Regions from separate parts of the Pseudoalteromonas sp. CO325X genome, predicted to be linked through region 2. Evidence: predicted binding sites of a transcription regulator. Region 2 holds the regulator's gene; the other holds the start of a gene.
What was found. Region 2 encodes sigma-54, which starts transcription at its own class of promoters, with help from an activator protein. Its sites were predicted from a motif close to GTTGGCACGNNNNTNGNNT; they were not measured.
Positions count from the first base shown of each region.

Region 1: EXT46_RS11925 (LiaF domain-containing protein) is a predicted target of sigma-54. The motif match lies at 2,485-2,503, and genes of this name have one in related genera.

Region 1 covers NZ_SGPG01000021.1:253,008-257,480, forward strand. Annotated here, with positions in the region: gene EXT46_RS11915 (DUF2383 domain-containing protein) at 1-215, opposite strand, end outside; gene EXT46_RS11920 (sigma-54 dependent transcriptional regulator) at 379-1,719, shown strand; gene EXT46_RS11925 (LiaF domain-containing protein) at 1,758-2,453, opposite strand; gene EXT46_RS11930 (GGDEF domain-containing protein) at 2,631-3,857, shown strand; gene EXT46_RS11935 (hypothetical protein) at 3,933-4,319, shown strand; gene EXT46_RS11940 (hypothetical protein) at 4,337-4,473, opposite strand, start outside.
Region 2 covers NZ_SGPG01000020.1:120,130-124,602, forward strand. Annotated here, with positions in the region: gene rapZ (RNase adapter RapZ) at 1-145, opposite strand, end outside; gene ptsN (PTS IIA-like nitrogen regulatory protein PtsN) at 212-658, opposite strand; gene hpf (ribosome hibernation promoting factor) at 660-947, opposite strand; gene EXT46_RS10510 (RNA polymerase factor sigma-54) at 973-2,469, opposite strand; gene lptB (LPS export ABC transporter ATP-binding protein) at 2,494-3,219, opposite strand; gene lptA (lipopolysaccharide transport periplasmic protein LptA) at 3,219-3,743, opposite strand; gene lptC (LPS export ABC transporter periplasmic protein LptC) at 3,733-4,287, opposite strand; gene kdsC (3-deoxy-manno-octulosonate-8-phosphatase KdsC) at 4,284-4,473, opposite strand, start outside.

The sequences.
Region 1 (4,473 bases), on a different contig from region 2:
ATACTGCTGTGATCGGGATTTTCATCCACATCGTAGACAGATAACTGGGCTTGTTCCCGTATTTTTGCCATATTGATAAAGACATGCCTGACATTGTAGTCACCGACCTGTTCGGCTGCCTGCTTATAAAACGTCGCTGCATCTCGGTTCAGCTTAAGAATATCTTTGGCAATTTTTTTATCACGTTTTGCTTGTGTTTGGTCAAGGTTAACCATATCTAAACTCCTATGGTCGCTGATGTACCAAGTTCACCTGCAATTCATATACCATTATTTATTTTATTATAAATCAGAAGGTTAGAAGGACCTCCTCGCTGAACTCGAGTAACATCTACCTGCTGACTTGTTATTTTTACAACTCTTTCAAGGAGAGCAATGTATGCACCAGGTTAAAATGTTTGTACAACTCAGCGACCCCGAGCTGGTCTCGAAGCTGGCTAAATTAGAAGTATTAAAGAAATTTCAGCTGATTTACGCAAACGAGTTTGAGCCGTGGGAAGCGCAAGTTGCCCAGTCGGGTTGTGATATTGCATTGGTGGAACTCGAAGAATTCAATGAACAAGGATACAACACCCTAAATGACACCAACGCGTTATCTCACGTTGAGTTTTTATTTTTAAGTAAAGGTAAGCCAAATCCATATCTTGATAAGTTGATGCGCGATGGTGCCGGGTTCCACTGCCGTGCCCCGTATGATTTGGAACTGATTAGCGAAACTCTGCAAGACAGCTACGAACTGTTTGGTGAAGCCAGCCAATCAAGTAAAGCTGTTGAGTCCAGCGACCTTGACCAATTTGGTTTATTAGTTGGCTCTTCTAAGTCTATGCACAAGTTGTATCGCACTATTCGTAAGGTCGCACGCACTGATGCCAACGTGATGATTATTGGCGAAAGTGGTGTAGGTAAAGAACTCGTTGCCAATACCGTTCATATTGCCGGCGATAAGCCACAAGCACCTTTTGTTGCTATAAACTGTGGCGCACTTTCCCCAGAGCTCATTGATAGCGAGTTATTTGGTCATGTGAAAGGCGCATTTACAGGTGCACACCGCGACCACCAAGGGGTCTTCGACCAAGCTAAAGGCGGTACGCTGTTTTTGGACGAAGTGACAGAGATGCCATTAGAGCAACAAGTTAAGTTACTGCGCGTGCTCGAAAGCGGAGAATACCGCGCCGTAGGCAGTCAACAAGTGAAACATGCTGATGTGCGTATTGTTTGTGCAACCAACCGTAACCCACAACAAGCCATTGATGATGGCATTTTCCGTGAGGATTTATACTTCCGCTTAGCGCACTTCCCTATTCGGGTGCCACCACTGCGCGATCGAGGCAATGACATCACCGGCCTCGCTGAGCATTTTCTTGCCTACCGTAATGCCCAAGAATTGAGCCACAAACGTATCGCTACCGATGCACTTAGCCGCATTGCTGCTTATAATTGGCCAGGTAACGTACGGGAGCTAAAACACACCATTGAACGGGCGATGATCTTGGCCGATGACGTAATCAAAGCCGAGCACCTTTCATTGGGTGAATCAGTAAGCAAAAGTGACAGCAACAGCGTCGATATTCCTACTGGCGTTTCCTTGGAAGAGTTGGAAAAAGCGGCAATTTTGAAAAACTTGGAAGAGAACGCCGGCAACAAAACGGATACCGCTGAACAATTAGGTGTTAGTGTGAAAACACTTTACAACAAACTAGAAAAGTACTCTCAGGACTAATCAGTTTACGGGGCTTGCTATGAACAAGCCCCGACATTTTAGCCATCATATCGGTTGCGGCTTTTGCCTGGCTCTCGGCCATCAAATAAATCACGTAAGTCAAAGGCAAAGGCCTTTAATTTCTCTTTCATCGTTCGCTTAATACTGACTTCCACACTCCCGAGAATAATACGACCATGAATAATAATGCGCGGTCGCTGTTTATCTTCGTATCGCGGCCCAAGTGAGACCCGTTTATTTACCAGTGATCCCATGATGTTGGTGGTCTGAGTTTGCACATCTACATTTTCTGGCACCACAATTTCATCACTGCCCAAAATACAATTAACGTAAACGTGTACCTCAGGGTGAGAAAAGATAGCGTTGGTAAAGTCTAATTCAATGCTTCCCAAATAATTGTTTAGGTGAATCTCTTTAGGGACAACCCATTCACCGCTGCGTTGGTCCGAGCTTAATATGGCGGTAATTTTCTCACCATTAACCTGTTCGCTACTTTGCGTGAAAGGAGTGCGCATACGTGCCGCCTTCTCGCTGTTGTAGCGCGGGTCGCTGTGCAGTGGCAGATCAGCAACCAATGTTGCTAGTTGCTCTTGGCAGCTGCAGTCATACGCTTGATCAAGGCGACGTTCAAACGCCTGCGCTGAAATTTCACCATGACTGTAATTTAAAATTAGCTGATCGATGATCTCTTCTTTTACTTGCGCTAACGGCCTATCCTTTAAAGGAACACTCATGTTCACACTCCTGTTGTCGTTTTGCTTACCTAAGCAAAATCAGCGCCAAATATTAATTCCTTTAGTTTCAGTTAGATGGAGATAAAGCCAGTTTGCCGCATTCGCCAAAACCACCACATTTACGCTTAATTAACGATATTTTAATCATCTGTACTGAATAACTTCCCATGGCGCGGGTTGCGACGCCAAGCAGGTGAACTAAACTTCAGCTGTCACCCCAAGATCCCGAGTGCCATGTTACATCTACCAACATTGATAGTGGTATCGACCTTACTAAACGCCTTTATTGGCGTCTTTTTGTTGCTGGTGTTTTACCAACGTGCACAAAGAAGCTTTTTGTACTGGGGGTTATCTTGTCTGGTATTTAGTTTAGCTGAAATAAGCGCGACTCTGCGTGTGTTTATCGATTTGCCGGTACTGACCCATTACAGCGCCCAACTATTGATGATAACAGCGCCATTGCTGGTGCTAAGAGGTATACTCTGGTACTGCTCTTCAAAACACCATAACCCGTTGTTTATCTATTTTATTCTGGGTTTCAGTGCGTTGTTACTGGCGTTGTTGCACCAGCAACCACTGTGGGGGCAGGTTTACACTTCTATGGCTATCGCCACATTATTCTTTGCCGCTGCAGCGGCTGTTAGAACAACAACCAAAGGCAATATATATGCCGCTACTTTGCTTGTTCTCGTCACCTTGCATGCGCTGGTAATGTTGGTTCAAACGGGCCTGTTGACTACCAATTTGTTGCACTGGGAGCAATCATTACCACCTTGGACAAAACCGTTAGTTCTTGCTGTTCACTTACTACTGACGACGTGCACGGCACTGGTGTTTCCGATGCTTTTTTTCATACGTTCAGAAGCTAAACTCACTAACTTAGCTAATTTCGACCCACTCACAAACTTGTACAATCGTCGTGCGTTTTTCTATGAAGGCGAAAAACGACTAGCGCGGTGTATTGCTAAGCAGCAGCCGCTTGCAGTCATGATGATAGATTTGGATTACTTTAAGAAGGTCAACGATCAGTTTGGTCACGATGGCGGAGACGCTGCATTGCAATGGGTGAGTCAGCGCATTCGCGAGCAACTCAGGGAAGATGATTTAGCTGCACGTATTGGCGGAGAGGAATTCGCAGTGATTTTAGCCAATACCCATCAACGCACGGCGCTCAAAGTGGGCGATCGCTTACGTAAGGCGATTGCCGAAGGCTCATTTTATTGGCATCATCAACGCCTGCCGCTGAGCATTAGCATCGGCGTCACTTGCCGAGAAAGTGGCCATTTTGATATTAAAAAGATGCTGATTGAGGCGGATAAAGGCCTTTATGAGGCAAAAAGCCGTGGCCGTAACTGCTTGGTTGAAACCCATCATAGCGACACCACCACGGCTTCTACTGGCTAACATAAACCGACATATAAGGGTTTGAGTAATAATAACTTTTAAGAGACAATACTGCTTTTACACGGAGATCAGTAAATGCGTCACACCCTTGTCATTGCCTTGGTGGCCTTACTCACCCTAAGTGCCTGCAAAACCACAGTGCCAGTGCGAGACTTTCCTTATAACGCCATTCCTATGGCCCAGAGCCAAAACCTCAGTGATAAGGATATTGAAAAAGCCATTATTAAAGCATGCCTGCAGCTCGGCTGGCAGTGTGCAGCTAAAAGCGAAGGGGTCGTTGCTGCGGTGCTCAATATTCGCACTCATCAGTTGACGGTTGATATTAATTATACCCCGAGCCAGTTTTCGGTGGAGTATGTTGACTCTGTCAATTTAAGATACGATGGCAAGAAAATTCATCGCCAGTATGTCAATTGGGTCAATAATTTAATACGCCATATTCAGGCTGAATTAGTAGTCTAAAGCAACGGGGTATTGCCTCACTTTGACTGTGAGCGATACTCCACCTTGCCGTCTTCATGTATATTAAATAACCACACCTGTTCGCCATGATAATAGACAAATTCGTAGCCTGGGTATGGGCTTTGCTGTAGCCGGCCAGCAAAGGTATTAATAT
Region 2 (4,473 bases):
CATAATTTGCCGAAACACTGCGCACCAAAGAGGGGAGTAAAATAACCGGGATGTTATCTACGCAATAGTACCCAAGGTCTTCGAGCACCCGTAACGCGACTGATTTTCCAGAACCCGAGCGACCACTGACAATGATAAGTTCCATCCGACAACTCCTTGTTTTACCCCAAGACGCACATTTAAACGACACCATGAATCAATACGGCGCGCATTAGTCGGCGATCAATTGATAAAGCTCTTGATCGCTGCTGGCTGAGCGCAGTTGTTTACACAGTTGTTTGTCTTTTAGTTTATCAGCAATTGTCGCTAAGGTCTTCAGGTGTTGTTCAGTCTCATTGGCCGGCACTAAAAGTGCGACAAAGATATCCACCGGAAGGTTATCAATGGCATCAAAGTTAATGGCTTCGCGATTAGTTACAACAATGGCAATGGTACTGTCGATACCATCGAGACGGCCGTGCGGAATAGCAACGCCTTTACCTATACCGGTACTGCCCAGCTTTTCGCGGGTCAGCAAAGCATCAAGTACCGATTGCTCGCTGAGGTGAGGGCTGTGCTGATGTGCCACCTGAGAGAGGTACTCCAGCATTCTTTTTTTGCTATTAAAAAGGACCGCAGCTTTGCTGCAGTCCTTGCTAAAGAGTGAATCTAGGTTCATGTTAGTGACGAGATAATTTCTCTTTATGTTTAATCACTTGACGGTCGAGCTTATCAATTAAGCCGTCGATCGCCGCATACATATCCTGGTGCTCTGCGGTTGCGAACAGTTCACCACCGTTAACGTGAAGAGTAGCTTCTGCTTTTTGTGTTAGTTTTTCAATATCAAGAATGACATGCACATTATTTATATGGTCAAAGTGACGCTCTAATTTTGCAAATTTGCTATTCACATAGTTGCGAAGAGAATCAGTGATTTCTACGTGACGACCGGTAAGATTTAATTGCATAAGCATTTTCCTTCTTGTCTAACGTCTATATCAAACTTTTACGCTGATTTGACGGTGGAATGGCTAGCGATTCACGATATTTAGCTATCGTGCGCCGAGCCACTTTAATTCCTTGCTCGGCTAGTACGTCGGCAATCTTGCTATCACTCAACGGCTTAGCAGGATTCTCCGCAGCTACTAGCTTTTTGATCAATGCTCGAATCGCTGTGGACGAGCATTCACCTCCGTTTTCGGTTGTAACATGGCTGGAGAAAAAGTACTTCAGCTCAAAAATACCCCGTGGTGTATGCATATACTTTTGGGTGGTCACACGGGAAATCGTTGACTCATGCATTTCCACCATTTCGGCAACGTCATTAAGCACCATTGGCTTCATTGCCTCTTCACCATGTTCAAAGAATGCCTGTTGTTGTTGAACAATGCAATTAGTTACTTTAAGTAGCGTATCATTGCGTTGCTCCAAGCTCTTTATAAACCATTTCGCTTCTTGTAAATGCGAGCGAATAAATTGACTATCACTTTGCGACTTACAGCTTCGCGACATTGATGCATAGTGATCGTTAACGCGGATCTTAGGCATACTATCTGGGTTTAATTCAACCACCCAGCGGCCTTTAACTTTCTTCACCGATACATCTGGAATCACATACTCTGACTGCTCTCGCACAATCGTGGCTGCAGGAGTTGGATTTAAACTGTGTATCAGTGTCATCACCTCTTTTAACTGCGCTTCTTTAAGCTTAGTCTTTTTCATCAAGGTGCGATAGTCACGACTACCAAGCAAATCAATATAGTTACAAATTACCTCTTTGGTCTCTTCAAGCCAAGGAGTTTGTGGGTCAAATTGCTTGAGCTGGATCAACAAGCACTCTTGTAAAGAACGCGCACCAATTCCTACTGGATCAAAGAGTTGGATACGCTTAAGGACGGCTTCAATTTCATCGAGCTCGATACCATCGTCTTGTTCGTCATGGTTCAAGCTTTCCAGCAGATCTTCACAACTGACCGTTAAAATGCCGTTGTCATTGATGGCTTCAATGATGGCTGTGGCGATGGCCTCGTCGGTGGCACTAAAAGGTGTTAATTGCAGCTGCCACATCAAATAATCGTGCAGCGACTCGGTGGTTTCGCCTTGATAGATAGACTCATCTTCTGGCATAGGCCCAGAGGAGGCAACGGGAGCCGCACTAATATACTCATCCCAAGACACATCCATGGGCAAGTCCTCACTGATGGACTCGTTGTTCATGGCATCAGCACTTTCAACTTCATCTTTGCTGGCACTGGCCGTCTCGGCGATGTCGTTATTTTGGCTGTCGGACGTCGACTCTTTTTGCTCTTGGTTGTCGTTATTGTCGGCGTAATTGTCTTCTTCAACTTCAAGTAATGGGTTGGCGTCCAACGCCTCTTGAATTTCTTGTTGGAGATCCAAAGTACTGAGCTGCAACAGGCGAATCGCTTGCTGCAATTGTGGGGTCATTGTTAATTGCTGGCCTAGGCGCAGCTGTAATGATTGCCTCATGTATCTCTAACAATCCTTTAATCGTTATAATCTAAACTGCTCACCCAAATAGACGTCGCGAACCGTTTGATCGGCAAGAACTTGCTCTGGAGTGCCGGAAGCAATGAGCTCGCCATGGGAAACAATGTATGCGGTTTCACATACGTCTAGGGTCTCTCGCACATTGTGGTCGGTGATTAATACACCAATGCCACGATTGCGCAGATGCTCTATGATTTTCTTTATATCTAACACTGAAATAGGGTCGACACCAGCAAAAGGTTCATCCAACAAGATAAACTTGGGGTTTGCCGCCAATGCTCGCGCTATTTCTACCCGGCGACGTTCGCCACCAGATAACGCCATTCCTTGTGAGTCTCGAATGTGCTGTATATTGAACTCATCAAGCAGGCCCTCAAGCTCGCTTTCACGCTCGGCTTTGCTTAAGCCCTTGCGGGTTTCTAGGATGGCCATCAAATTTTGAAAAACTGTCAGCTTTCGAAAAATAGATGACTCTTGCGGTAAATAACCAATACCTAAGCGCGCACGAGAATGCATCGGCATCAAGGTGATATCCTCATCATCAATACTGATGGTGCCTTTATCACTGGGTACCAAGCCGACTATCATGTAAAAAGTAGTTGTCTTACCGGCTCCATTAGGGCCGAGCAAGCCGACGATACTACCCGCTTGCACCTCTAAGCCAACACTTTTGACGACCTCCCGGCCTTTATAGCTTTTCGCTAGTTTTTGTGCTTTAAGAGTCGCCATTATTGCTCTTTCTCCGGCGTATCGTCACTTTGTGGTGTTAATGTTGTGCGCACTCGTGTGCTGGAGTTTTCATCTTTTTCAGCGGTGATCAGCTGTTTGGCAATATCATAGCTTATGGTTTCGGCAACGATATGCTGGTCGGCCATGGCAATCTTGGCATCACCTTGAATTTTAAGGGTTTCAGAGGCGACATCATAACGAATTTCCAGCGCCTGTGCAGAAATCTCTGTGCCATCTTCCATCACTTCGGTGTACACGGCTGGTGAGCCGGTGGCTACGAGCAATTGCTTGTTATCCCCCAATTCTGGACGACGGTGAGCTTCAAGGCGGTCAGCTTTTATTTCCCGTTTGCCGTGAACAATATGCACGTTCTTATCAAAAATAGTGATATTTTCTTTGATCAGTGCTTGTTGTTTGTCGGCATCAATTAACACTTCCTTGGCGGTGATTTGCTCAGCAATCGCGCTGGCAGAGCACAAGCCAATTGCGATGGATGTAATTAATGCACTGATTTTATTGGTCATAATATATTGTTCGCGTATGTTCTGTTAATTCAACTATCTCTGTATTGAGGTCTGCTTTCAAGCCTTGCCCAGTGATCTTCATATTCGGGCCACTTAATACTACAGCCTGCTCGGACTCCATGCGCTGGCTATCTATATCAACTTGAATGGCCTCAGCGCTGACCTTCTCAATCATCGCCCCTTCTTTTAAGTTGGTGGCGGTGACGTTATTTTCCAAGATCAAAATATTGTTGTTGTATAAAGTCGCTTCATCGGCGTTTACCTGCCAATTTTCTGTTTCACCGTATAAGGTAAACACCGGCTTGGTGAAATGCGTAAACCCGAGCTCTTGATACAGCTCCATTTCTTCAGCATAAACGGTGTGGCTTAACTCACCCTGATCGTTATAACTAGTCTGACTTAGCCCGGTTGCAATATAGTCGGGCGTGGCGATATGGTCTTGCTGAGCGACACCATCATCTGTGGACTTCATAAAATAAGGGTACCAAAGCCACGCCATCGCGACGATAAATAGCAGTGATATGAGCGCTCTCGCTGCGTTCATGTGCTACTTCCCTGTGTTCCCAAGCTATGGCCTTGGGCCAGCATCAGCAAATCTGTGAGCTCACGCACAGCGCCAAAACCACCCGGTAGCAAGGTAGTGTAATGGGCGATTCGCTTAACCAGTGGATGAGCGTCGTTAACCGCTACGGCGAACCCCACTTGCTCCATCACCGGTAAATCAGGGCCA